Marinobacterium aestuarii: one gene and its partner. The protein of the gene in region 1 binds, or shares a complex with, the protein of each later gene. Links are inferred from orthologs where the notes say so. Each region holds a gene or a part of one and is shown in the gene's direction. Other genes may lie near its edges. The genes, in order: nusB and rpsJ.

The links.
Region 2: the proteins of nusB (region 1) and rpsJ are in contact, whole or in part, in a solved structure (PDB 3D3B), measured with the Escherichia coli proteins. The link is inferred for Marinobacterium aestuarii from one-to-one orthologs.

What each region holds. Positions count from the first base shown.
Region 1 is NZ_CP015839.1:484,899-488,181, forward strand. The notes cover bases 290-3,256. They hold nusB (transcription antitermination factor NusB), read left to right. Parts: upstream 290-1,518; coding sequence 1,519-1,995; downstream 1,996-3,256. Other genes in these bases: ribBA (bifunctional 3,4-dihydroxy-2-butanone-4-phosphate synthase/GTP cyclohydrolase II), read left to right, coding at 290-1,025; ribH (6,7-dimethyl-8-ribityllumazine synthase), read left to right, coding at 1,038-1,511; thiL (thiamine-phosphate kinase), read left to right, coding at 2,007-2,999; A8C75_RS02090 (phosphatidylglycerophosphatase A family protein), read left to right, coding at 3,014-3,256. Also shown: more of ribBA, read left to right, coding at 1-289; more of A8C75_RS02090, read left to right, coding at 3,257-3,283. UniProt on the Escherichia coli protein: Part of the processive rRNA transcription and antitermination complex (rrnTAC). The complex forms an RNA-chaperone ring around the RNA exit tunnel of RNA polymerase (RNAP).
Region 2 is NZ_CP015839.1:4,880,910-4,884,104, reverse strand. The notes cover bases 101-2,979. They hold rpsJ (30S ribosomal protein S10), read left to right. Parts: upstream 101-1,323; coding sequence 1,324-1,635; downstream 1,636-2,979. Other genes in these bases: rplD (50S ribosomal protein L4), read left to right, coding at 2,400-2,979; rplC (50S ribosomal protein L3), read left to right, coding at 1,749-2,387; tuf (elongation factor Tu), read left to right, coding at 101-1,052. Outside these bases: more of tuf, read left to right, coding at 1-100; more of rplD, read left to right, coding at 2,980-3,005; rplW (50S ribosomal protein L23), read left to right, coding at 3,002-3,195. UniProt on the Escherichia coli protein: Involved in the binding of tRNA to the ribosomes. Part of the processive rRNA transcription and antitermination complex (rrnTAC). The complex forms an RNA-chaperone ring around the RNA exit tunnel of RNA polymerase (RNAP).

The sequences.
Region 1 (3,283 bases):
GCGATCTGGTGATTGCCGCCGAGATGGTGCGGGCCGAGGACATCAACTTCATGGCCACCCATGCCCGCGGTCTGATCTGCCTGACGCTGACCCGCAGCCGCTGCGAGCAGCTCAAGCTGCCGCTGATGGTGCAGAGCAATGGTGCCCAGTTCTCGACCAACTTTACGATGTCTATCGAGGCGGCCACCGGTGTCACCACTGGTATTTCCGCCGCCGACCGTGCCCATACGGTGCGGGTGGCGGTACGTGGCGATGCGGTGCCGGAAGATATTGTTCAGCCGGGGCATATATTCCCGCTGATGGCCCAGCCCGGTGGTGTACTGAGCCGTGCAGGCCACACTGAAGCGGGTTGCGACCTGCCGCGTCTGGCGGGTCTGTCGCCAGCGTCTGCGATTGTCGAGATCATGAATGAAGACGGCACCATGGCGCGTCGGCCCGATCTGGAAAAATTTGCCGAGAAACATGGCCTCAAGATAGGTACTATCGCCGACCTGATTCACTACCGCACGCTCAACGAGCATACGGTAGTACGTGAAGACGAAGGTGTATTGCCCACCGAGTTCGGCGACTTCAACTTTGTGACCTATCGCGATGAAATCCAGAACTGCACGCACCTGGCGTTGACCCAGGGCGAGATCAGCGCTACGGAGCCGACCCTGGTGCGGGTACATATTCGTACCGAAGTGCTGCGCGATGTGGTGGGTGCCTGCCCGGGCGATACCGTGAAATGGACCATGCGCCGTGCGCTGCGCAAGGTGGCGGAAGAAGGCCGGGGCGTGGTGCTGCTGCTGGATGTGGGCAGCAAGATCAACCTGGGCACGGCATTGCAGCAGATGTTGCAGGGGCCGAAGAAGTCCAAGGTGAATGTCAGTGCTTCCGGTGCCTATCTTACGGTTGGCACCGGCTCGCAGATTCTGCGTGACCTGGGCGTGGGCAAGATGCGCCTGCTCAGCTCGCCGATGAAATTTAATGCGATCTCCGGTTTTGATCTGGAAATCGAAGAATACATTCCATACGAAGATTAAGTGGGACTGCCAATGTCTGTGAAAATATATGAAGGTGATTTTGTGAGCTGTGCCGGCAACTACGCTATCGTGGTCGGCCGTTTCAACGCTTTCGTGGTGGAAAGTCTGCTGGAAGGCGCCCTCGATACCCTCAAGCGCCATGGCGTTGAGGAAGACAAGATTCGCGTGATTCGGGTGCCGGGCGCATTCGAAATCCCGCTGGCAGTGCAGCGCGTCGCGGCTCAGAAGAAAGACGATGCCATCATCGCCCTGGGTGCCGTGATCCGCGGTGGTACACCGCACTTTGAATATGTGTCCGCCGAAAGCTCCAAGGGCGTGGCTCAGGTCGCCATGGAATATAATGTACCGGTCGCAAATGGCATTCTGACCGTTAACAGCATCGAACAGGCGATCGAGCGCTCCGGCACCAAGGCCGGAAACAAGGGCGCGGAAGCGGCCTTGTCAGCGCTGGAAATGGTCAGCCTGCTGCGACAACTCGAGGTTTAAGCGCAACATGTCCGACGCTCCTGCTCCTACCCCCAAGCGCAAAAAGGTTTCTCTGACCGAGAAACGCCGTTCCGCCCGCAGCTTTGCGCTGCAGGCGGTCTATCAGTGGCAGATTGCCGGTCAGCCGCTGACCGAAATCGACGCCCAGTTTCGTGTCGACAACGACATGAAAGACACTGACGTGCAGATGTTCTCCGAGCTGCTGCACGGTGTGGCCAAGTCCAAATCCGAACTGGACAAGGCCTTCGAGCCCTATCTGGATCGTGCAGTAAAAGATCTGGATCCCATTGAGCTGGCAGTGCTGCGTATAGGCACCTACGAGCTGATGCAGCGGGTCGAAGTGCCCTATCGCGTGGCCATCAACGAAAGCGTTGAGCTGGCGAAGATCTTCGGCGCGACCGAAAGCCACAAGTACGTCAACGGTGTACTCGACAAGCTGGCTCAGCGCGTACGTTACGCTGAAATCCGCGCCCGCAAGGGCTGACGGACAGCGCCTTGGACGAGTTTGCGCTCATACGGCATTACTTCAGCAGCCTGACCGATAACGACGCCAGCATTGTCGTCGGCATTGGTGATGACTGTGCCCAGGTGCGGGTGCCGCCGGACATGGATCTGGTGCTCTCAATCGATACCCTGGTTGAAGGCACCCACTTCCTGGCGGGAACCGATCCTGCGCATATCGCCAGTCGGCTCATGGGGGCTGCTGTCAGCGACCTTGCCGCCATGGGGGCGCAGCCTGCCTGGTTCACCCTGGCGCTGACGCTGCCCCGTGCCGATGAAGCCTGGCTCGCGGCCTTTGCTGCAGCCCTGGGGCACTGTGCACGGCGTTTTGGCATTCGTCTGGTGGGCGGTGACACCACCCGCGGCCCGCTGACGCTGAGCGTGCAGGTGCAGGGGCTGGTGCCCGCCGGGCGTGGGCTGCATCGCCGCGGCGCCGCTGTGGGCGATCTTGTCTGTGTCTCCGGCACCCTCGGTGACAGTCGTGCAGGTCTGGATATCCAGCTGCGCCCCGAGGTTCAGCCTGATCCGCTGCCGGCCAGCAGTCAGGTCTTGCTGCAGCGTTTCTTTGCCCCCGAGCCCAGGCTGTCGACCGGTCTTCTGATCGCCGATTATGCCAGCAGCTGTATCGATATCTCCGATGGGCTGCTGGCGGATCTGGGGCACATTCTTCGGGCCAGTGACGTCGGTGCCCGTATCGAGCGTCGCCAGCTGCCGTTGTCCAAGGCGCTGCGGGCCTATACCGATATAGAGCAGGCGCGGGACTGGGCGCTGTCCGGTGGCGAGGACTTCGAGCTCTGCTTTACGGTACCCGCTGCGCGCTGGGATGCGCTCTGCGCGCAGCTTGAACTCCACGGGGTGCCGCTGTGTTGTGTGGGCGAAATTCTGCCTGCCAGCGCCGGCCTGCGACTGGAAGACGGGGGTGTGCAGCTGGCCGAGAGTACTCAGGGCGGCGGATATAACCATTTTGCGCAGGGCGATGACGCCTGATAGCGGGAGTAGCGATGCAGGGTTTGGCAGTTTGGCGCAATCCGGTTCATTTTCTGGCCTTTGGCTTTGGCAGCGGTCTGGCACCCAGGGCCCCCGGAACCTTTGGTACCCTGGCGGCGATTCCGCTTTATCTGTTGATGACGCTGCTGCCCCTGTGGGGGTACCTGCTGGTGCTGGTCGTGGCGGCGGGGCTGGGGATCTATCTGTGCGGGCGCACGGCGCGGGATATGGGCGTACATGATCACCCCGGTATCGTCTGGGATGAATTTGTCGGCTTCTGGATC
Region 2 (3,195 bases), 4.4 Mb from region 1 along the record:
AGCGCGGTATTACCATCGCGACTTCGCACGTTGAGTACGAATCTCCGAGCCGTCACTACGCGCACGTTGACTGCCCGGGACACGCCGACTACGTCAAGAACATGATCACCGGTGCGGCCCAGATGGACGGCGCTATCCTGGTATGTGGCGCAACTGACGGCCCTATGCCGCAGACTCGCGAGCACATCCTGCTGTCGCGTCAGGTTGGCGTACCTTTCATCGTTGTCTTCCTGAACAAGGCTGACCTGCTGGCTGAAGATTGCGGCGGCGTTGAGTCTGAAGAATACGCTGAAATGCTGGAACTGGTAGAAATGGAGCTGCGCGAGCTGCTTGATGCCTACGACTTCCCGGGTGACGACACGCCGATCATCGCTGGTTCCGCTCTGATGGCCCTTAACGGCCAGGATGACAACGAACTGGGTACGTCTGCTGTCCTGAAACTGGTTGATGCGCTGGACAACTACATCCCGCAGCCTGAGCGTGCAATTGACCTGCCGTTCCTGATGCCAGTGGAAGACGTCTTCTCCATCTCCGGTCGCGGTACTGTTGTAACCGGTCGTGTAGAGCGTGGCATCCTGAAAGTGGGCGACCAGATCGAGATCGTTGGTGTTCGCGATACTCAGGTTACTACCTGCACGGGCGTTGAAATGTTCCGCAAACTGCTGGACGAAGGTCGTGCAGGCGAGAACGTTGGCGCGCTGCTGCGTGGCACCAAGCGTGACGACGTTGAGCGTGGTCAGGTTCTGTGCAAGCCGGGTTCTATCAAGCCGCACACTCAGTTCGAAGGCGAAGTCTACGTACTGAGCAAAGAAGAAGGCGGACGTCACACTCCGTTCTTCAAAGGCTACCGTCCACAGTTCTACTTCCGTACCACAGACATCACCGGCGCCTGTGAGCTGCCGGAAGGTGTTGAAATGGTAATGCCGGGTGACAACGTGCAGATGTCCGTTACCCTGATCAACCCGATCGCCATGGAAGAAGGCCTGCGTTTCGCGATTCGCGAAGGCGGCCGTACCGTTGGTGCTGGTGTTGTAGCTAAAATCATCGCCTAAGATCAGTTCGCTGATCTGAGGTGACGAAAAGGCCCTCTTCGGAGGGTCTTTTTTTATGCTCAGGATGAGCATGAGTGTGTCGGGCCAGGATGCCCACTTGTGGTCAAGTAGGGTGAAGCGTGTTCTGTTTCGGGCGAGGGTCAATTGTTGCTGTTTAATTAATAACCGCATTCACTTGACGCTGGTTGCGCCCCTGAGTAGAATTTGCGTCCCTTCCTAGAAGGGTATGCCGGCTTCGGCCGTTCAAAAACTTTGATTAAGTGTGATCAAAATGCAGAATCAGAAAATTCGAATTCGTCTGAAGGCGTTTGATCATCGCCTGATCGACTCTTCCGCTTTGGAGATCGTAGAGACTGCAAAGCGGACTGGTGCTCAGGTGCGTGGTCCGATCCCACTTCCCACCCGCAAAGAGCGTTTTACCATCCTGGTTTCTCCGCACGTCAACAAAGACGCGCGCGATCAGTATGAAATCCGTACTCACAAGCGAGTTCTGGACATCGTTGAGCCGACTGAGAAAACAGTTGACGCGCTGATGAAACTGGATCTGGCAGCGGGCGTTGAAGTGCAGATCAGCCTCGGCTAATTCAGCACTGCGCATTCTAATTTATATTCATGAAGCGCTGTTTGTGGAATGCCCTGTAAAGGGTAGCCGTAGTGGGTAACAGCCCCGTACACAACTGGCAAGAGGTTAAAAACATGACTGTAGGTCTAATCGGACGTAAAGCGGGCATGACCCGTGTCTTCACTGAAGATGGCGTGTCCGTGCCAGTCACCGTCATCGAGGTCGAGCCGAACCGCGTGACTCAGGTGAAAACCATTGAAGCTGATGGTTACACTGCTGTGCAGATCACCACTGGTGGCTGTAAAGCGAGCCGGCTGAGCAAGCCGGAAGCTGGTCACTTTGCTAAAGCTGGCGTTGAAGCCGGCCGCGGTTTGTGGGAGTTCCGCCTGTCGAATGACGAAGAAATCAACGTCGGCGATGCGCTGACCGTTGAGCGCTTCGAAGCAGGTCAGAAAGTAGATGTTACCGGTCAATCCAAAGGCAAGGGCTTCCAGGGCGCGATCAAGCGTTGGAACTTCAGCATGCAGGATGCGACTCACGGTAACTCTCTGTCTCACCGAGCTCCGGGTTCCATAGGACAATGTCAGACTCCTGGCCGCGTCTGGAAAGGCAAAAAAATGGCAGGTCACATGGGTGCTGAACGCGTCACTATTCAGACCCTTGAAGTCGTTCGCGTTGACGCTGAACGCAACCTGCTGTTGGTCAAAGGTGCCGTGCCGGGTGCTCCCGGCGGTGACGTAATCGTTAAACCGGCTGTCAAGGCTGGCGCCTAAGGGGAGGTTGACATGAATCTGAATCTAGCTGGAACTGCCGGTTCGGTTGAAGTATCCGACCTGGCTTTTGGTAAAGAATTCAACGAATCGCTGGTTCATCAGGTCGTTACGGCGTACCTGGCCGGTGGTCGTCAGGGTACCAAAGCTCAGAAAACCCGCTCAGAAGTATCTGGCGGTGGTGCTAAACCGTGGCGTCAGAAAGGTACAGGCCGTGCTCGTGCCGGTACCATTCGTAGCCCGCTGTGGCGCTCAGGTGGCGTAACTTTTGCTGCCAAAACACGCGATCACTCTCAGAAAGTAAACAAGAAAATGTACCGCGCAGCACTGCGTTGCATCTTCTCTGAGCTGGTGCGTCAGGATCGTTTGGTTGTAGTTGAAGATTTCGCTCTGGAATCTCCGAAAACCAAGCTGTTCATTGCCAAGCTGAATGAGTTGTCTCTGGGCAACGCATTGCTGATCACTGAAGACGTTGAGCAGAACCTGTATCTGGCTTCTCGTAACGTACCGCACGTTGACGTGCGTGACGCTGCAGGCATCGACCCTGTCAGCCTGGTTGGCTTCGAGAAGGTTCTGGTAACTGTGCCTGCTCTGAAGAAAATCGAGGAGGTACTGGCATGAACCAGGCTCGTATTTATCAGGTGCTAATGGGGCCACATATTTCCGAGAAAGCAACGATTGTAGCTGAGGGTTCTCAGCAGGTTGTTTTCCGTGTGGCTGACACTGCTACCAAGCAGGAAGTCAAAACTGCTGTTGAAGCGCTCTTTAATGTCAAAGTTAAAGGCGTCAACATCCTTAATATCAAGGGCAA